DNA from 3 places in the Laceyella putida genome. Region 2 is predicted to be linked to each of the others. Evidence: riboswitches for the same ligand, from Rfam matches in the RefSeq annotation. Region 2 holds a riboswitch; each other region holds the start of a gene.

Region 1 (7,029 bases), on a different contig from region 2:
TTTGTCCAGATCATCGTTTTCTGCCGAGTCATCCGTGACCAAATCATAGTAGGCGCATCCCAAATACGAAGCCACGGCTTCTGCCAATGCCACTTTATCCCGGCTCGTTCCATAAAGGATCATGCCAGTGAACTTCTTTTCCTTCTTCACTGTCTCCAACATGCGAACAAGTTCTTGGATCGCCTCATCCATTCCCGTAAATGAAGCGAAAGTGTTTGGGTTTGGAACATAGGTGGTTCGCGATTCATCCACCAAATCCAAAGCGGACTGTTCTATTTTTGCTTTCTCTCCATCATCACGATCATGACGCATCTTAATACCCCTTTCATCAAAATGCCAAACGGAAGGTTTGCCCGAAATCAGTATGCACCATCTTCCCATTTTTTTATCCAAAGGGGAAACAGATTCGTGCATTGCTTGCCCCTTAGCGCAACATATCATCCAACTGATTCCAGTTCTCTTGCAACCATGCGATTTCTTCAAAGAACCGCTGGGGATTTGCGCTTCTCCCCTCAATATCCGCCGTGATCCACCAACCGGATTCTTTCGTCCACAGGAGACGCAATGCGCGCACAAAATCCTTGACACCATAATCTAAGACCATCTCGCGATACCCGTTAAGAAAAGCGGTGACCGTCTCTCCATTCATCCCATCTGCTGCGCTGAAACAACCTGACAACACCGCCCGTGCAACATCCAGATCGGGATACACATATCGCATGCGATCGAAGTCAAGGATGGCCGAAACATGCCCCCCTTCAAACAGAACATTGTCCATATGCATGTCCCAATGGGCCCAGCCCTTCCGGCATTCCTCAAACAGTGAGAAATCGAGCGTGTCCAATATCTCTTTCTGCTTATGAAGCATACAGATGACACGGGCCGATGGATGCTGTTTCAAGGCAAGGGACATTTGGTTTTCCCATTTTTTCCGGATGCGCGCCTTATCGGGCGTCCAATAAAGGGGAGTGGGTGGAATGGCGCTTAACGCCTGATGCAATTTCCCCAACTCTCGGCCCAGTGAAAACATTTGCCCATGGCCCGCCTGACCCGGCGGCACGTTGCTTCCGCTCATGGTCTCCAAGACGGTAAAGACTTCGCCTTGACTGGATGTCATTAAATACCCTCCATCAAACGAGTGAATCTTCGGACATCGAATACCTTGTTTTTGAACGGCTTCCTGAATGGAGAGCGCAGTTTTGACAAACGACAGTTTGCCGCTGTAGCGCGCCGGATGGTACTGTTTGACAAACACGGTTGTGCGATCATCAAAAGTGACAATCCATTTGAGATTGAGAAGACCCCGATGGACTGTTTCAAAATCAGCGATCTCTTTGGCAAAAAGTTCTTCCACCCGTTGAAAAATATCTTCACGAATTCGTTGGTTCATTTGCTTCCTCCTCTTGATCAGATCGTTCTCCATTCCCAGACCGCGCGAAAGAGATGATTGCGGCCGTTTTGCAGAAGCGGCAAGGCGGCGATTGATCACCGAAAATTCGGACAAAACAGGCGCGATGAACATAAAAGACCCCTGCTATAAAAATAGGATGATGGTTGGTTCCGACGTCCTTCGCCCATATCGATCATCTCCATCAGACCAAGGATAACAAATACATTCGTTTATCAAAAAAAGCCGTTGATCCTGTGACAGGATTTTCCGGCTTTTTTACGTGAAAATGAAAAAACGAAGCACACAGGCTTCGGGGGCAGACTTTATCATCAGAATAACTCAAAGGAAAGAAAAAGTCTATTCTTTTTTTGCGATCTCCCTTATATTTTTAATGTCGCTTCCAACAGCCTGCAAACACGGAAACCCGGGAGGTGATGATGTTTCAAGTCCGAAGGGTTATGCGGATCAACAGCCGTACCGAAAAGCGCAAGAGAGTTTGCCTGCCTTGACGCATTAGTCCTATCCTGCGGACCGGCTGCAGCATTTCACCGATCCGCAGGTGCTTCTGGATTCCAGTGCACGCGCTTCCCTGCCTCCTGAAGTGCTACTCGGGCTTCAAAACGTATTTAGCCATGCCTTAAACCATGTGTTCTCAGTCGGGGTGATCTTTATCTGTATCGCTCTGGTCGCAAGTGTTTTTATGGGGAACGCCCGCTTGGTCAACCCGGCTGAAAGGATGAACACATCGCAAGAAAAGATGATGCAGAAATCATAAACCCGTTAAGCGGCGACCATATATAAAGCCAGTCTCTCAAGTCAAACTGAGAAACTGGCTTGCCCATCATGTCGCTATTGGCTTTCTGCTTTGTCGCCGATGGATGCCCATTTGAGGTCATATTCCGCCCCATACGGATGGCGATGCAGATTCTTCACATACGGTTTTTGCAAAAAGGAGTTCACTTCATAGTACAGGGGAACAATCGCCGCCTGTTGGCCCGAACCCGTGCCGACAAGAAGTTTTTCCGCTTGAATCATCGTGTCTGTCTTCTCTTTTTGCGACGTGGTTGATTTGGCCTTTTTGATCAGTTGGTCAAAAGTCGGGTTTTTAAATTTCATATAGTTCAGCTTGGAGTTGGCTGTCCATATTTCCAAGAAGCCAATCGGATCGCTGTAATCGGCGAACCAGCTGGACATGGTCATGTCAAACTCGCCTTTCAGTTCATAAGCCACTTTGTTTTTCCGGGGAAGGGCATTCAACTTGATCTCCAACCCCAACTTTTCTTTCAATTGCTCTTTGATGGAAATGGCCACATTGCTCCGCTGATCGTTAAAACAAAGCATGACAATGGAATCCGGCGGGCGGGACAAGCCCAATTCCTTCAAGCCTTTATTGAAATACGCCTGGGCCAAGGCCGTATCGTGCTTGACAATCTCCCCGCCGGCAAGCTTGCGGAAAGATTGGGCCCCTTCTGTCATGGCGGGCGGAATCAACGCCCCTGCCGGTTTGGATCCATCTTTCAATACGGTTTCCACGATTTCGTTGCGGTCGACCGCCAAGCTGATCGCGCGCCGGATATTCGCATTCTTGAAAAATGATTTGGTTTCGTTCATCAGCAAATATTGGGAAGAAGCCAATTCCAGGTTAGTATAATCCTTGGTTTGCTTATAGGCGTAAACAAACTCGGAATCGATTTTGGTCGTGTCAGCCTCTCCGGCATTGTACAGATTGATCCTTTTGGACGTTTCCGCCTGGACGACCACGTCAACCTGTTGAAGCTGAACGGTATCCCGGTCCCAATAGGTTTCATTTTTGACCAAAGTCACTTGTGTCGGCGTGATGGATTGGATGATGAACGGACCGTTATAAACCATTTTGTCCGGGGTTTTTGTGTACTCATCCTTATACTTTTCCACAATGTCTTTTCGTAGCGGAAAATAGGTGGATTGCGTGGTCAAGCTCAAAAAGTGGTGTTCCGGTTGTTTCAACCGCACCTCCAGCGTTTTTTCATCAAGCGCCTTCACTTTCACTTGACTTGCCGATCCGGTGCCTTTGTTGTATTCCTCCGCACCGGCGATGGGATAAAGAATATAGGCGTACTCCGATTTGGTTTTCGGGTCTAACGCCCGCTTCCAGGCGTATTCAAAATCATGCGCCGTCACCGGCTCTTCGTCACTCCATTCAGCGTCATCACGCAATTTGAACGTGTACGTTTTTTTGTCCGGGCTGATCTTCACCTCTTCGGCCATTCCGTTGACGAGGCGATTGTTCGGTCCCAGTCGCATCAATCCTTCATTCACGTTGTACAAGACGTTCCAAGAAACGATATCCACATACTTGGCGCTGTCCAAGCTGGAAATCTGATTGCTTTCAGTAATGCGCAATATTTTGTTTTCGGAAGGGCCCTCTTGGGAATCGATCCACGGAATGCTACAGGAAGTTAATAAAGACATGGCCAACATGACAACAAAGATGGTTAAAAAGCCCTTTATCCGCATGATTTCCTCCTTCGAAACAAAGTGAATAATTATACCGATAAATGAATATATTTGATTTTATTCATTCAACACAATAAAGTAAAGTAATTTTGTTATACCAATTTATGATAAAAACATGGATAATTAAGTATTTATTAATAAAATGAAAATAATATTAACAAATCAAGTAAGATCATTCCTGACAAACGGGGACCTGCCCATAATCAAGCGGTCCCCAAAAACAAACAGCCTATCTTCATAACGATCACGTTATAAGAATATAGGCTTTTTTCATTTTCTCCCTCCCCTCGGAGCAGGCCATAGGGAAAGTCTCCGCGTTGGGTAAAGACGGGGGCCGCCGCGCCAAGTCGGCAACCAGTGAAGTGATGGTTGGACGAACAGGAACCTTTTCCTTGTCACGGGAACAGGCAAAGGTCATTGACATTTTAATTTGCAGGCATTATCATTTCACTAATAAATAATATCCGTTATTATTTATCGGATTAATTGATTTAAACAATTGCATACGTTGAAGTCTCTTATTGCGAGAAGGTGGAGGGAATGGCCCGATGAAGCCCAGCAACCGACTGTAATACCATTGTGAAATGGGGCACTCCGTAAGGGGCCGCGGTGAACAGCCGCGCAAGGCACGGTGCTAAATCCTGCAAAAACGTTTGTTTTGCGAGATAAGAGGCAAGGAAATCGTGTTCCGAGCCTCTGATTGAAGGGGCTCTTTTTTATGCCAACCTCCCCCTCATGCGCAATAAAAAGAACATCATTCATTTTCCCATCATTCAGTAAATGGGAAAAAAAGGAGGAGGATTTTTCATGAATAGTTTCAAGTCATTTTTGATCATTCTGATGACGGCTGCGCTCCTGGTGGCCGGCTGCGCCAATGAGCAAGATCGCGTCGCCCGGCAAAAAAACAACCATCCTGCGGGACAGATAAAGTCGACATCCCCTGCGGCCGCCTCTGGCGAGATTCCTAACAAGGTTAACAAGCCGTTAAAGATCGCGGCCATCACTCAATTATCCATCGGCACGTTTTCTTCGCAATATATAGCGGGTGTCACCGAACAAGTCAAGGCGTTCGGCGGAGAAGTACAAGTATATAACGCCGACAATGACCTGTCGAAAATGGCCTCATATGTTGACACCGCCGTAAACCAGAAAGTGGATGGCATCCTCTTGGACCATGGCCGAGCAGACGCGTTGGCGCCCAGTGTAAAAAAAGCGGTGGCCGCCGGAATTCCGGTTGTTTCCTTTGACAGTGATCTGGACATTCCGGGCGTCACCGTGATCGACCAAGATGATTACAGCCTAGCTTGGAACTCCCTGCGCACCATGACCCAAGATTTAAACGGAAAAGGAGAGATCGTGTATATCTGGGTGGGGGGTTTTGCACCGATGGAACGCCGCAATGTGATCTATGAAGCTTTTCAAAAACGGTATCCCCATATCAAGGAAGTGGCCCGTTTCGGAAACGCCAGTTCCAACACGGCCCTGGACACGCAATCTCAAATGGAGGCAATTTTAAAAAAATACCCCAACAAAGGGGATATTGACGCGGTGTTTGCGCCTTGGGACGAGTTTGCCAAAGGGGCGACCCGCGCCATTCAACAAGCGGGGCGAACGGAAATCAAGGTATACGGCATTGATCTCAGCGACGAAGATTTGCAATTCATGCAAAGTCTCAACAGCCCTTGGGTGGCCACCGCCGCGACGGACCCAGCAGAAGTGGGTCGGCTTCAGGTTCGATTCCTTTACCAAAAAATCGCCGGTGAATCGACACCGCAAGTGTACAGCATCCAACCCCATTTGGTGGAAAAAAGATGGTTGCCCACCGATCGGAAAGTTTCCATGAAGGATATTGGCAAGGTGATAAACGGATGGGGGCAATCCGATGCCGGAACTTCCCCATGGATGAAAAAATTGACAGAGGCGAATAAAAAATGACGGCATTAACATTAAAGCAAATCTCCAAATCATTTCATAACCATCCCGTCTTGCACCAAGTGGACTTCTCGGTTCAACCCGGGGAAGTCCACGCCCTCATCGGGGTTAACGGGGCCGGGAAAAGCACGTTGGTGAAGATCCTGTCAGGCGACATTCAAAAAGATCACGGATCGATTCGATTGGGTGAGCGTGACCTGGACATCCGCTCACCCATGGACGCCAAGCGGGAAGGGATCAGCATCGTGGTGCAGGAGGTGGACACCGCTCTCATCCCCACCCTTTCCGTGGCCGAAAATGTAACGATCGACGAATGCCTGCACGGCCCTTCCTTCTTTTCTTGGAAAAAGAGAAAACAAACGGCCCGAACACTCCTTTCGGAAGTGGGCATCCATTTGGCTGTGGACAAATTAGTCTCATCCTGCACCTTGGCCGAAAAGCAGATGATTCTGATCGCCCGGGCGATTGCCGGTCAGGTCAAGTTCCTGATATTGGACGAACCGACGGCGCCTTTGAGTGAAGTGGAAACAGCCACACTCTTTCAAGTCATCCGCCGACTGACGGACCGCGGTGTCGGCATCGTCTACATTTCCCACCGCTTAAACGAAATCAAAACCATTTCCGATCGGTTGACCATCCTGCGCGACGGCAAGGTCATCACGACCCAAAACACGAGCGAAATGGAACACGAAGAGATGATTCGCGCAATGCTCGGCAAAACGTTCTCTCCTTCCTCCGCCACGCCACACAAAAAGTTGGGCAAACCCTTAGCGGAAATCAACCAATTTCATGTTCACTCAACCGGCCAAACGCTCTCTCTCACTGTCTATGAAGGGGAAATCGTGGGCATTGCGGGACTGGTTGGAGCAGGCAAAACAGAAACGGCCCGCGCTTTGTTTGGGGCGGACCCCCATGACGGGACGTGGACGATCAAGGGAACCTCCCACCCGATTCAAAATCCGCAACAAGCGATTCGGGCGGGCATCTGTTTGATTCCCGAAGAACGGAGAAAAGAAGGCGTTTTGGTTGATTTCCCCGTCGTACAAAATTTGACACTTCCCAGCATCCGAAAACTTTCTCCCAAGGGTTGGATTAACCGGCGGAAAGAAATCTTGTTCGCTGAAGGGTTGATTGAGCGCTTGGGCATAAAAACCCCCTCCCCCTTCCATTCGGTGCGGCGGCTAAGCGGAGGAAATCAACAGAAAGTATCC
Region 2 (7,029 bases):
GACAGAGTCGATTGCGCGCCAGTTTGCGAGCGCAAAGCGAGTCGAGGTAATCAAAAACTACCCCTTGCCCATGCCCGCGGTGGAGAAAACCGAAGATGAGGGAAACAAGATTCTCTATGTGGGCGGAGTCTCATACTTGCGCGGTTACCGTGAAATGATTCAAATGATGGATCACATTCCGGCTGAGTTGAATGCGGAGTTGCACATCATCGGCCCGCTGCAACACATCCGGCCAGAGGACCGGGAGGAAGCCACGCTCAAAGACAAACGGGTCCATCTGCATGGGCGCGTGCCGTTTGAAGAAGTGAAACAGTGGTTGGGCAAAGGCAAAGTGGGCTTGGTCTGCTTGCATCCGGTGGAGAATTATCGGGAATCGCTCCCGATCAAGATGTTTGAATATATGGCGGCGGGCTTGCCGCTGATCGCGACGGACTTTCCGATGTGGCGCGAGATTGTGGAGAAAAGCGGATGCGGCTTCACCGCCGATGCGTTAAATCCACAAGACATGGCGGAGAAGGTGACGCGCATCTTAACGGACGAATCTTTGCGCAAGCGGATGAGCGAAGATGGCCGCAAGGCGCATGAAGAAGTGTATAATTGGCATGTGGAGGAGCGGAAGTTGCTGGCGCTCTACGCGGGATTGTTGGCCAAATAAGAGAAAGGAATCCCCCGTCCATGGGACGGGGGATTCCTTTTTTACCGCTCACCGGGGCTCCAATCGAGCTGCCGGGCCAGCTGTTGATGAACGCGCATTTTCTCATTCTCATCTACTTTATAATAATACACGCCATCGATCAGGGTGTTTTTCCCTTTGATGCTCACAGAGCGGATCTGTTCATCCGGCAAATTGGCATAAAGCCGTTGCAATTGGAAGAGTTGAACCGGAGAGATGTCTGTTTTGATGTTGCCGCCCAGCTGTTCCAAGATGTTGGCGAGATTGGTGAGAGAATGGAGTGTGGTTCCTTTATGGATAATCCCGCGGATCAACTCCTGTTGCCGTTTCATCCTTCCAAAGTCGCCGCTGGGATCATTTTTGCGCATCCGGGCGAAGGCAAGAGCCTGATCCCCATTCACATGCATTTTCCCTTTTTTAAATAGGTACCCGTTGTAATGGAATGTAAAAGGCACGTCCACCTCGATGCCGCCCAATTCATTAACGATCTCCTTCAGGCCCTGCATATTCACTTTCACATATCCGTCAATGGGAATTTGGAGAAAATGTTCCACCGTTTTCCGCGTCAATTCAATCCCACCGTAGGCGTAACTGTGGTTGATTTTATCCCGCCCCAGCCTCCCGGGGATCTTGACCAACGTATCGCGGGGAATGTTGGTCAGCACCACGCTTTTCCGCCCTGGGTTCGTCGTCGCCACGATGATGGAATCGGAGCGGCCCCGATCTCCCTGGCGCTCATCCACACCCAAAAACAACAGGGCGACCGGGTCTTTCGCAATATCGACCGGCTCCGAACGCAAAGCCGATTTTGATAATTTGGGCGGTTCATACAGCCGTTTCGCCGCCGACCAGATGTGATAGCCGTAATAACCGATGGCCAGCATCATGGCAAGGATAAAGGTGGAGAGCAAGCGCAGCAACCATCGTTTCACGTTCATTTCTCCTCTTTTCCAACAATTGGTATGTTCACCATTATATAATGTTCCGTACCTTTGTTCAAATATTCCTCAATTTTGTCCAAGGCTTGTCGTCCCAGAAGAAAATGATGAGTGATCATTGGCCGAAGTTGGGGAAAATGTGGCAAGAAGCGGGATGGACACTCCATGATGCGGATTTTCCGGACTTCCGAGTTCGGAACGGCCATCCAGTTGCTACCTTTGCTTCTTCCATCTTCTGTTGGTAAGATAATCTAGAGGTTATTTCAAAAGGAGTGGATGGCGGGAAACCTTTTCCCGGGAGACGCCTCGTCACGGGTTTTGCGAAAGGGAAAAAGGTTTTGGAGCTTCAATCTCTTCTCAGTTGCTTAAAAATCGATTTGAAATGGCTTCCAGAAGAACCAGACCTACATAGAGTCTATTCAGGATAGCCCTAGAGGAGGAAGATTTTTGCCGGTACCCTGTGGGTGAAAGCTTCGTTACTGGGAGCTATTTCCTACTGAGGCGACCATGGAACGCAGACTCAAAAAATCGACTCCAGGGCCACTTTGTCAGCAAACTTAGTCTACTCAAGAGAGGGGTCCATCCGATGAAAGTGTTAGTGACAGGGGGAGCTGGATTTATCGGCTCTCATATCGTTGATCAGTTGATTGCGCGTGGCGATCAAGTTGTGATTGTGGATAATCTTTCTTCCGGAAAAGAGAATCAAGTAAACGCAGAAGCCGTTTTTTATAACGTGGATATCACAAGCGCGGATTTGCATGCCGTATTGGAACAAGAGCGGCCGGAAGTCGTCATTCACCAAGCGGCCCAAATCCATGTGAATACATCTGTGGAAAATCCGGCCCTCGATGCCAAGATCAACATTTTGGGTTCCATCAATCTGCTGGAGGGGTGCCGCAAAGCGGGGGTGAAGAAGGTGGTTTACGCTTCATCGGCCGCGGTGTACGGAACGCCGGCTTATCTGCCCGTCGATGAAAAGCATCCGATTGGCCCATTGTCCGGTTACGGCATCTCCAAGTATACTGTGGAGCACTATCTGTCGGTTTATCATCATCTGTATGGGTTGAAATACACGATTTTGCGTTATGCCAACGTATATGGGTTGCGCCAGGATCCACGCGGCGAGGGGGGCGTGATCTCCATCTTTATCGATAAGGTGCTGAAGCGCGAGCCGCTCACCATCTTTGGCGATGGGGAACAAACGCGCGACTACATCTACGTGGAGGATATCGCGCGGGCCAACATCAACGCGATCGAGAAGGGGGACGGCGAAGTGCTGAATGTGGGAACGGGCGTAAGCACTTCGCTCAATGAAGTGATTCGCCTCTTTGATGACATATCCGGAGTGAAACATGAGGTGAATTATGGTCCAGACCGGGCGGGCGATATTAAGCACAGTTACTTCAACAACGAAAAAGTGTGCCGTGTGCTCGCTTGGGAACCAAAGGTAAGTTTGGCGGAAGGATTACGCAAAACCTACGAATATTACCAAGATGAATATCGTAAAATGGACAAAGAACAGTAAACAATAAGGAAGAAGCCGCAATACCCCATGCATAAAAATGAGGCCGCGGGGATCTCATTTTTCACAATTCGGCTATTGTCAATGCAGAAAGATTACAGTATACTTGGTTACAGTAATCGGTTTGAAACATTGCTGTAATGTTACTGTCATTTTTGTAAAGTTAGTTGATAGCTGAAAAATAATTGTGATTTCGATACCATATACAGCAGGAGTGGATTGCGGATGAGTTCAAAAATGGCCTACGAGAGCAATTCGCGCGCATTCTCTGGAAAAGCTCAAACAACCTCTTTCTATTTGGTGTTTAAGCGTGCATTTGAAATTCTTTTCTCCATCGGGTTGTTGCTCTTTACCCTACCAGTGCTGATCTTGACGGCAATTGCGATCAAATTGGAATCGCCGGGTCCAATCTTCTATAAACAGGAGCGGGTTGGCTTAAACGGCAAAACGTTTAACATCATCAAGTTGCGTTCGATGCGCACCGATGCAGAAAAAAATGGACCGCAGTGGGCAGCCAAAAATGATCCGCGCGTGACTCGCGTAGGTCAGTTTATCCGCAAAACCCGGATTGATGAACTGCCGCAGTTGATCAATATCCTGCGCGGAGACATGAGCCTGATTGGCCCGCGTCCGGAACGTCCGATGTTCACCGAGCAATTTGACAAGGAGATTCCCGGATTCAAAAAGCGCCTGATGGTGAAACCCGGGTTGACCGGTTGGGCGCAAGTGAACGGCGGTTATGAAGCAACCCCTGCTGAGAAGTTGGAACTGGACATGGAATATATCAGAAATCAATCGTTTAAGATGGATTTGCAGATTCTGTTTAAAACGGTTTGGATCGTGATTTCCGGAAATGGAGCTCGCTAATGCAGAAACGGGTGGCCTTTGCTTTTCGACGGCAAAAGTCACCCGTTTTTTATACAAATGAGCTTATCGCTCCCAAAGTCAGCTCAGATTCCATTGCGATTAGGTGCACCAACGACGTGGTTTCATTAGAAAATCAGCTTAAGGGCGAAGTAAAAGAGAAGCCACAACGGGACACTTAAACATGAAGCGTTTAACACTCCGATCCAAAACGATTTTCCGACAACCGTGTATTCCATGTTGGGCACCTCCATCGGTTCAAATTGAGGATGTATCCTTATTATACGCCAGCGCCAGGGGTTTTAGTGGGAAGTGATCGTTTTGTTATCTAAATGTAATCTCGTGGTAAAAATGTGATAAATATGTGAAGCGAAGGGGGTGGTTTGTAACAAAGGTGACCGTTACTGCTCTCCAAAGCAGGGTACCGATGGTCGCAAACCCGCCAAGCCATGCCATCGGCACTTTTAAAATATACCAATTGTAAATATTTATTGACATAGTTGGTTTTTATATGTTAATTTATATCTCGATAGTTGTTTTGAAATGTTATTAACTGAATAAAGCAACATTCTCTTATCGAGAGAGGGGTAGGGAACAGGCCCGATGAACCCTCGGCAACCATCTGATCTGACAACAGAAAGGTGCCAAGTCCTGCAGAGATTCGTTCTGGCAGATGAGAGAAAGGTGTGTCCGATAAAGACGTATCCCTTCTTAGCCATCTTCAGAGCCGAAGGGATTTTTTATTTCTCTAAAAAAGGTGGTGAATCCCGATGATTCAGATTGAAAAGGTAAGCAAAACATATCCGGCGCGTGACAAGGGCCCGGCCGTGACGGCACTGGATGGTGTGACACTGACGGTTGACCGGGGCGACATCTTCGGCATTGTTGGATATAGCGGAGCTGGTAAATCGACACTGCTGCGTTTGATCAATGGGCTGGAATCACCGACAACCGGCAAGGTCGTGGTGGATGGGAAGGAAATTTCCAATCTGGCGGAAAGGGAATTGCGCAAGGCGAGGTTGAAGATCGGCATGATTTTTCAACATTTTCATTTGCTCTGGTCGCGGACGGTACGGGAAAATGTGGCGTTTCCGCTGGAGATTGCCGGGGTGCCAAAAGAAGAGATTCGCCAGCGTGTGGACGAGCTGTTGCAAAGAGTGGGATTGGCCGAACGGGCCGAGGCATATCCGTCCCAGTTGAGCGGGGGGCAAAAGCAACGGGTCGGGATCGCCCGGGCTTTAGCCAATCAACCCGATATCCTGTTGTGCGATGAAGCCACATCGGCACTCGATCCGGAGACGACCGCTTCCATCTTGCAGTTGCTGAAGGAAATCCATCGCGAGATGGGGATTACCCTGGTGTTGATTACACACGAGATGAGTGTGGTGCGCCAGATTTGCAATAAGATGGCGGTAATGGAAAATGGCCAAGTGGTGGAATCGGGAACGGTTGAGGCCATCTTTAGCCAACCGAAGCATTCGCTGACAAAAAAGTTTGTTCAAGAGCTGTTTGCGGAGACGGATGATGCGTCAGGCGAGATCATTGAGCTAAATCCGAGTGAAGTGGTCAAGTTGGGGAAACTGGCCAGAGAGCAAGGGATTCACTTTAGCATCATCAGTGGAGCGATTACAGGGGCTCAGGATGACCGTGTGCGCGTCAAAGTGGTCGGCACGGCGGAACAGGTTCAAGCTGTGCGAAACCAGCTCAGTGGAGGTGAGGCCCCATGTTGACCAGCATCGATTGGAATCAAGTGTGGCAAGCAACCGGTGAAACGCTATACATGGTGGGCATATCCACACTATTTACGGCACTCTTGGGCATCCCGCTCGGCGTGTTGCTCACCATCACGGACCGGGGTTATTTTTGGGAAAGTGTTTGGGTGCAACGAATTTTGGGAACGATTGTGAACATATTCCGCGCGGTACCGTTTATTGTCCTCGTACTCTTCTTATTCCCGGTCGCGGAATTCTTGGTGGGCACCACGCTTGGGCCTACCGCGGCAACCGTTCCTTTGATTGCCGGCGCGGCACCTTTTTACGCCAGGATGGTGGAGACCGCCTTGCGCGAGATTGACCGTGGGGTGATTGAAGCGGCCCAGGCGATGGGAGCTTCCCGCTTCAACATTGTATGGAAAGTATTGTTGCCGGAAGCGTTGCCGGCCATTGTCTCCGGTTTGACGGTAACCTGCGTGTCCCTGATCAGTTTTTCGGCGATGGCCGGGATCGTGGGCGGCGGCGGATTGGGTGACGCGGCCTTCCGCTACGGTTTCCAATCGTTTAACGATGGGATGTTGTATGTGTGTGGTTTGGTGCTGATCGTCATGGTGCAGATCATCCAAATGCTTGGCGATTGGTTGGTCCGTCGGTTAGACAAACGATAAAGGGCATTGGAAAGGGATTTATCAGCGGTTCAACCGCTTGGGAAGGGAACGCTTGCAGCGGGTCTCCTGAGCGGTTCGCTGTAAAATCACCTAATCCAATCAAATTATTTTGAAATGGATGCAAAATAAAGGAGGAAATCTAGGTGAAAATAAAAAAATGGATCGCGGCTGGTTTGGTCGCGTTGGTCGCCGCGGTTGGCGTGGGTTGCGGCCAAAAAGAAGAGTCGGCAGTATTGACGGTTGGGGCATCACCAGTACCTCATGAAGAGATTCTCAAGTTTGTGCAGCCTGAACTGGAAAAGCAAGGGGTTGAATTGAAAATCCAAGCGTTCCAAGATTATGTATTGCCAAACAAAAGCGTGGAAGAAGGCCAAATTGACGCCAACTTCTTCCAACATGTTCCATGGATGGAAGCAACCAATAAAGAAAAAGGCTATCATTTGGTGAAAGTGGTGGGTGTGCACATCGAACCGATGGGCGCTTACTCCCGCAAAATCAAAAGCGTAAGCGAACTGAAAAACGGGGCCACTGTCGCCCTGCCGAACGCAACCAGCGAAATCACCCGGGTCTTGCTTCTGTTGGATCAAAACAAGCTGATCAAGCTGGACAATCGTGTAGGGGATAAAACGCTGAAAAACATCAAAGAAAATCC
Region 3 (7,029 bases), on a different contig from region 2:
AAGCGCGCGGGTGGAGCGAGAGAGGAGGCGGACTTGAGCAAGGTGAATTTGGCGGAGCCGCTTCGAGATGGGATGGTGTTGTATATCCCGAAACAAGGGGAGGAACCGGCATCATTTCCCGGAGGGGGTGTAGCCGCATCAGAGACGTCCGGCGGGAAAATCAATGTGAATACGGCGACCGCGGAAGAATTGGACCAGTTAAATGGGATCGGGCCAAGCAAAGCGGAGGCCATTGTTCGCTATCGTGAGGAACATGGTCCGTTCCGGTCGGTGGAGGAGATCGCGCAAGTTCCTGGCATTGGCGAGAAGACGGTGGAGAAGTTTCGTGAGCAAATCGTGCTGAATTGAAAAAGCGACCCAGGTTATCCTGAGTCGCCAAGTGCAGGTCGATGAACTGTTTTTCATCAAGCGCTCCCATTTCTTTCAAGATCCGCATGAATAAAGTGGGACAGGCTTATTTTGCAATGATTTTGCGCACTTTTTCCAATGCGAGATCCAATTCTGCTTGCGTGATGGTGAGTGGTGGCGCAAAGCGGATCGTGTTGTCATGCGTTTCTTTGCAGAGAAGTCCTTCTTGCATCAGGGCTTCACAGTATGGACGCGCCGCTTCATGCAATTCCATGCCGATGAAGAGGCCTTTTCCGCGCACTTCTTTGATGATGGGGTTCTCTATTTTGCGCAGCTCGTTGATAAAGTACTCGCCCAATTCGCGGGAACGGGTCGGGAGCTCTTCTTCTAACAACACATCCAATGCGGCAATGGCCACGGCGCAAGCGAGCGGGTTACCGCCAAAGGTGGAGCCGTGCGAACCCGGTTCAAAAACACCCATGATTTCTTTGTCGGCGGCGACAGCGGAAATAGGCATGACTCCGCCACCCAGAGCTTTACCCATGATATACATGTCAGGCTTCACGCCTTCCCAATCACAGGCGAAGAGTTGTCCCGTCCGTCCGAAGCCGGTTTGGATCTCATCGGCGATAAAGAGGACATTGTTCTCCCGACAGATTTCACGCGCTTCGCTCAAGAAACCTTCTGGAGGGACAATCACGCCTGCTTCCCCTTGGATCGGCTCCAACATGAAGGCGGCCGTGTTTGGGGTGATCGCTGCTTTAAGCGCTTCCAGATCGCCATAAGGAATCACTTTAAACCCTGGGGTGAGAGGACCGAAACCACGCTTGTATTCATCGTTGGAAGACAGGGAGACGGCGGTGATGGTGCGTCCGTGGAAGTTGTCTTCACATACGATGATTTCCGCTTGGTTGTCAGCGATCTTTTTCACATTGTATGCCCAGCGGCGCGCCGCTTTAATGGCTGTTTCAACCGCTTCCGCGCCAGTGTTCATCGGGAGGACCATTTCTTTGCCGGTCAGTTCTGCCACTTTTTCATAGAACGCTCCCAATTGATCATTGTGGAAGGCGCGGGAAGTGAGCGTGACTTTATCCGCTTGATCCTTCAGGGCTTGAATGAGGCGCGGATGACGGTGACCGTGGTTGAGTGCGGAGTAAGCGCTTAACATATCCATGTAACGATTGCCATCCGCATCTTCCACCCATACTCCCTCCGCTTTGGAAATCACGATCGGCAGTGGATGATAGTTCTTCGCTCCAAATTTATCCGTAAGCTCGATCAATGCTTTGTTTTTAGACATGGATGGTGAACCCCCTTTTAATTTGCCAATCAACCTCATTTTAGGGAATAAAGAGAGCGAAATCAATGAAATGTATACTATTTCACTTACCCGTATAAATAACACGCTTGACGAATAGAAAATGAGTAGGTATAATCAACTTAAGATTGCTGAAAAACAATGGAATCGTGAAAATATGAATATTTATTCTCTTATCAAGAGCGGTGGAGGGACTGGCCCGATGAAGCCCGGCAACCTCGGTGAGCATGTTTCACCGGAAGGTGCCAATTCCTGCAGAACGGAAGTTCTGAGAGATAAGAGAAGATGGTCGCTCAGCCAGAAGAACCTCTTCTCTTATCGAGAAGAGGTTTTTTATTTAAGATTGCCATACAGGGGAGGAAGCACCGATGAGAATAGAAACAAAGTTGGCGCAAATGGGAAACAAAAGGGAACGAAAAACAGGAGCGGTGAACTTTCCTATTTATTTTTCGACGGCCTATGAACATGTTGATGGCGTAAGCACGGGGTATGATTATGCACGTGCTTCCAACCCGACAAGGGAAGTCTTGGAGGAAAGCGTGGCCCAATTGGAAGAAGGCGATGGTGGGTTTGCCTGCAGTTCGGGGATGGCGGCGATTCACACCTTGATGGGACTGTTTGGTCAAGGCGACCATTTGATCGTTTCCTTCGATCTTTATGGCGGGACGTATCGCTTGTTTGAAAAAGTGATGACACGGTACGGGTGTTCCTTCACTTATGTGGATTTGCGTGAGTTAGAGGACATTCGGCGGGCCATTCAGCCGAATACCAAAGCGATTTTCATAGAATCGCCAACCAATCCGCTGATGTGCGTGACGGATATTGAGGCGGTATGCAAGCTGGCCAAGGCCCACGGGTTATTAACCATTGTTGACAACACGTTTATGACGCCTTTTTTGCAACGACCCCTTACCTTGGGCGCCGATATCGTGTTTCATAGCGCGACCAAGTATTTGGGCGGGCATAACGACGTTTTGGCGGGCTTGATCGTAACCAAAGGCGAAGCGCTTACGGAGCAGGTTGCCTTTTTGCAAAAGGCGATTGGCGCGGTCTTGGGACCCTTGGACTGTTGGTTGTTGATGAGGGGGATGAAAACCCTGGCGCTTCGCATGAGGCAACATCAAGCCAACGCGCAGGCGATTGCGGCGTTTTTGCATAACCATCCCGCCATTGAAACTGTGTTTTATCCGGCATTGGATGTGCGGAGCAAAACCTTGCTTGATGCGCAAGCGGATGGTTATGGTGGTATGTTGTCATTCCGCTTGAAACGAAAAGAGTGGGTGCAACCAGTTCTCAACTCTTTGAAGATTATCACTTTTGCCGAAAGTCTTGGTGGAGTGGAGAGTTTGATCACTTATCCGGCGACGCAAACCCATGCCGATATTCCGGTCGAGATCAGGGAGAAAGTGGGCGTATGTGACCGATTGTTGCGTTTGTCCGTGGGAATTGAACATGGAGAAGACTTGATTGCCGATTTGGCGCAAGCATTGGCACAAGTGGGGTGATTGGGCGGAGTCGCCTAAAAGAGGAGAGGAAACTCCGTCAACCCCGCAAATACGCTCGTTAAGAAGAGGAGAGGAAACTCTGCCAAGCGGAGTATAGTCCTTCTAACCTCGCAAATTACGCTCGCTAAGAAGGACTTATATGAAAGGATGAGGATGAGATGAGATTTGAAACCAAACTGTTGCACAATGGAAATGAGATTGATCCATATACGGGAGCGGCCAGCATCCCTATGTACCAAGCGTCGACCTTTCATCAATTTTCGATCGATCAACCGGGAGAATTTGATTACGCCCGTTCGGGCAATCCCACCCGCAAAGCGCTCGAAGAGACCATCGCCCAGCTGGAAGGAGGGTGTAAAGGCTTTGCTTTCGCCTCTGGCATGGCGGCCATCTCAACGGTTTTTCTTCTCTTCTCGCGCGGTGACCACCTGATTGTCTCCCAAGACGTGTACGGCGGCACCTACCGCGTGCTGACCAAGGTGTTTGAGCGGATGGGCATTGAAACGAGCTTTGTGGACACAACGGATCTGGAACAAGTGGTTCAGGCCATCCAGCCCCATACCAAAGCGATCTATATCGAGACGCCATCCAATCCGTTGCTCAAGGTGACGGACATCAGAGGGATTGTCAACATCGCCCAAGCGCATGGTTTCCGCACGATTGTGGACAACACCTTCCTTACCCCGTATTTCCAACGCCCGTTCAGTTTGGGTGTGGATATCGTCATCCATAGCGCGACGAAATTCATTGCGGGGCACAGCGATGTGATCGCGGGATTGGTTGTGGTCAAAGATGAAGACTTGGCAGAAGAATTGTCATTGTTGCAAAACTCATTCGGGGCGATTCTGGGTGTGCATGATGCCTGGTTGGTGCTGAGAGGGATCAAAACGCTGAAAGCGCGGATGGAGTTGTCTACGCGAAGCGCGGAAAAAGTCGCCTTGTGGCTGCAACAGCATCCGGGTGTGGAGCGGGTGTACTACACCGGGTTGCCGTCCCATGAAGGCCACTATTTGCAAGATGCGCAAGCCAGCGGGCACGGAGCGGTCCTATCTTTTGACCTGGGCAGCAAAGAACGGGTGCGCCAGCTGTTGGATCATGTCAAGTTGCCGATCGTGGCGGTCAGCCTGGGCGCAGTTGAAAGCATCTTATCTTATCCCGCGCTGATGTCCCACGCTTCCATGCCGCCAGAAGTTCGGCAAAAGCATGGAATCACTGACGGGTTGTTGCGCCTGTCGGTCGGTTTGGAAAGCGCCGACGATTTGATTGAAGATTTGGCGCAGGCGCTCGAATCTCGCTTAACGATTGCCGTGGGCAAATAAAATGCGGATCGATGGCCTACATAGACAAAATGAGCAGACGGATGCCTCCTTTCAGTTGAGGACATGCAAGATCATGATAAACCCAAAAGGAGTAAGATTTTTGAAAGCGAAGTGACTGGGAGCTGTTAATCAAGCGGAGTGCCGAACGAAGGAAGAAAGCGGGCAACGGAGCGATAGCGACAACGAAAGTGGTTGTTGCAGCGCCAAAGTTCGGCGACGGAGTTACTTACCGATAAGCGACCAAGGAACGAAGACTCAAAAATCGACTCCGGGGCCACTTAGTTAGCCTGTCGATTGCCTCCTTTCAGTTGGGGGCATTTTTCTTTTTAGTTGATTTATGTACAATGATAAAGGAATATCTAGTTCAGAGAAGGAGTTACTGAAGATGACCATCAAATCGGATAAATGGATTCGCAAAATGGCTATGGAATATAAGATGATCGAGCCATTTATTGATCGCAATGTGGGAAAAGGGGAAGCCGTCAGCTTTGGCTTGTCCAGTTATGGATATGACCTCCGGGTGGCGGATGAATATAAAATCTTTCATAATGCCTTAAACTCGGTTATCGATCCTAAAGCGATCAGTTCCGATTCGTTTATGGATTTTCAAGGGGATGTGTGCATCATTCCGCCGAATTCGTTTGCCCTGGCCCGCTCCGTGGAGTATTTCCGCATTCCGGAAAATGTCTTGGCCATTTGCGTGGGCAAATCCACATACGCGCGTTGCGGCATTATCACCAATGTAACCCCGCTGGAACCCGGTTGGGAAGGATATGTGACATTGGAGATTTCCAATACCACCCCACTTCCGGCGAAGATTTATTCCAATGAAGGGCTATGCCAAATCTTATTCTTGGAAAGTGATGAGGCCTGCGAAGTCTCTTACGGGCATAAACAGGGGAAATACCAAGGGCAGGTGGGCATCACGCTGCCGAAAGTGTAAGTTCAGCCCAAGAAAGGGGACACCCGTCTTCAGGATGGGTGTTTTTTGTTGAAATTTGTTGGAAAAAGAAGGAATTCCCTTTGGGTTGTAGAGAAGAGACAGGAAGCGGAAAGGTGGTGAGACCGGTGAAACGTCCCCTCGTGGTATTGAGTGTGGGTTGGATGCTCGGCAGCATCCTGGTTGGGTGGTGCGGGCTTCCTCCTCTTGTTTATTTCGTCGGCTTCGTGATCGCGCTGGCCGGGGGTGGATGGATTTATTATCAATGGCGAAAAGGGATCGTGGTAACATTGCTAATGGTGGGATTATGCGCGGCGGGTTGGCGCATCGCTTGGATGGAGGCGCATCAGTCATCGGCGATCACCCCGCTCATCAGAGGGCATGGGACACAGATGGTTCCAGTCGTGGGCACAATCCGTTCACTGCCCGAACGGGATGGGGATCGGCTTCAGTTTGTGCTGGTTGTGGATCGGATCCGGCTGGGTGGGAAATGGCACCGCTTGCCGAAACGTGAACCGGTGCAAGTCACGGTGATCTTGTCCACTTTGCGCGAATGGCAACAAGCAGGGCAAGTGGAACCATATCAGACTGTGAAGATGCCGCTCACTTTTTCTCCCCCTCCGCTACCGCGCAACCCAGCCGCCTTTGATTACCGGACGTATCTGGCGCATCGTGGCATTCATTGGTTGGGGGAAGGGAAGTCATTGTCCGTCATGCGTCCGCTTGCCGTTGCCCATTACCATCCCATGAATTGGGTGTATGGGATGCGGCAACGTTCGGGGGAGGTGATTGAACGCTTGTATCCCCCTGCGATCGCCGGTGTGATGCGGGGAATTTTGTTGGGAGAGAGGAAGGCTGTTCCAGAGCGGGTTGAGCAAGATTATGCCACTTTGGGAATCATTCATCTGTTATCGATTTCAGGTTTGCATGTCAGTGTGTTGCTGGCGGGGGGATATATCGGTTTGAAACGGCTTGGCATGACTCGGGAAAAAGCGGCCATTGTGGTTTTGGTTTGTCTACCGGTGTACGTGATCCTGACGGGGATGGGGGCGCCTGTGATTCGGTCCGCCTTGATGGCGGGAATGGTTCTCTTGGCCACGCTTTGGCGTCATCATCGTGATCTTTTGTCTTTTTTGGCCCTGTCCTTTCTGGGGCAATGCGTATGGAACCCATATCAACTGGGGGAAGCGGGCTTTCAACTCACCTATGCCATCACGGCGGCCCTGATCGTGGGGACGCACAGTTTGAGCGAGGCCCTTCCTTTGCCTTGGTCTTGGGCGCGTCAAATGTTAGCGGGGACCATGATCGCGCAGGGGGTGTCGTTGCCGTTTTCGTTCGTCCATTTTCATGAATATTCCCTCCTTTCATGGCTTGCCAATCTTTTGTTCGTCCCTGTTGTCAGTTTGGGGGTGACGCCCTTGGGGATGATGTCTCTCTTTTTGGCGCAGGGATGGGAAACGGGAGCCGCTTGGTTGGCTCATCTTGTCACCATGTTCGTGAAAGGGGTGGAATGGGGAACCGACTGGATGGTGTGGGCGAACCCGTTGCACTTCACCTGGCAGGCGCCACCGGTCTGGTGGTTGGCTTGTTATGCGCTCT

Evidence for each region. Region 2 has a riboswitch for S-adenosylmethionine ahead of ACFQNG_RS02445 (methionine ABC transporter ATP-binding protein). Riboswitches for the same ligand answer to the same signal wherever they lie in the genome.
Region 1: another riboswitch for S-adenosylmethionine. It lies ahead of ACFQNG_RS12740 (sugar ABC transporter substrate-binding protein); the one in region 2 lies ahead of ACFQNG_RS02445 (methionine ABC transporter ATP-binding protein).
Region 3: another riboswitch for S-adenosylmethionine. It lies ahead of ACFQNG_RS05800 (aminotransferase class I/II-fold pyridoxal phosphate-dependent enzyme); the one in region 2 lies ahead of ACFQNG_RS02445 (methionine ABC transporter ATP-binding protein).

The regions. Positions count from the first base shown of each region.
Region 1 is NZ_JBHTBW010000041.1:1,793-8,821, reverse strand. It holds gene ACFQNG_RS12755 (P-loop NTPase family protein) at 1-312, opposite strand, end outside; gene ACFQNG_RS12750 (phosphotransferase) at 425-1,390, opposite strand; gene ACFQNG_RS12745 (peptide ABC transporter substrate-binding protein) at 2,240-3,886, opposite strand; SAM riboswitch class I at 4,402-4,558, shown strand; gene ACFQNG_RS12740 (sugar ABC transporter substrate-binding protein) at 4,694-5,821, shown strand; gene ACFQNG_RS12735 (sugar ABC transporter ATP-binding protein) at 5,818-7,029, shown strand, end outside.
Region 2 is NZ_JBHTBW010000006.1:149,899-156,927, reverse strand. It holds gene ACFQNG_RS02465 (glycosyltransferase family 4 protein) at 1-655, shown strand, start outside; gene ACFQNG_RS02460 (LCP family glycopolymer transferase) at 697-1,605, opposite strand; gene ACFQNG_RS02455 (SDR family oxidoreductase) at 2,198-3,136, shown strand; gene ACFQNG_RS02450 (sugar transferase) at 3,359-4,000, shown strand; SAM riboswitch class I at 4,568-4,677, shown strand; gene ACFQNG_RS02445 (methionine ABC transporter ATP-binding protein) at 4,768-5,727, shown strand; gene ACFQNG_RS02440 (methionine ABC transporter permease) at 5,721-6,377, shown strand; gene ACFQNG_RS02435 (MetQ/NlpA family ABC transporter substrate-binding protein) at 6,527-7,029, shown strand, end outside.
Region 3 is NZ_JBHTBW010000015.1:77,973-85,001, reverse strand. It holds gene ACFQNG_RS05810 (helix-hairpin-helix domain-containing protein) at 1-348, shown strand, start outside; gene ACFQNG_RS05805 (ornithine--oxo-acid transaminase) at 455-1,648, opposite strand; SAM riboswitch class I at 1,837-1,948, shown strand; gene ACFQNG_RS05800 (aminotransferase class I/II-fold pyridoxal phosphate-dependent enzyme) at 2,035-3,171, shown strand; gene ACFQNG_RS05795 (aminotransferase class I/II-fold pyridoxal phosphate-dependent enzyme) at 3,330-4,490, shown strand; gene dcd (dCTP deaminase) at 4,876-5,433, shown strand; gene ACFQNG_RS05785 (DNA internalization-related competence protein ComEC/Rec2) at 5,559-7,029, shown strand, end outside.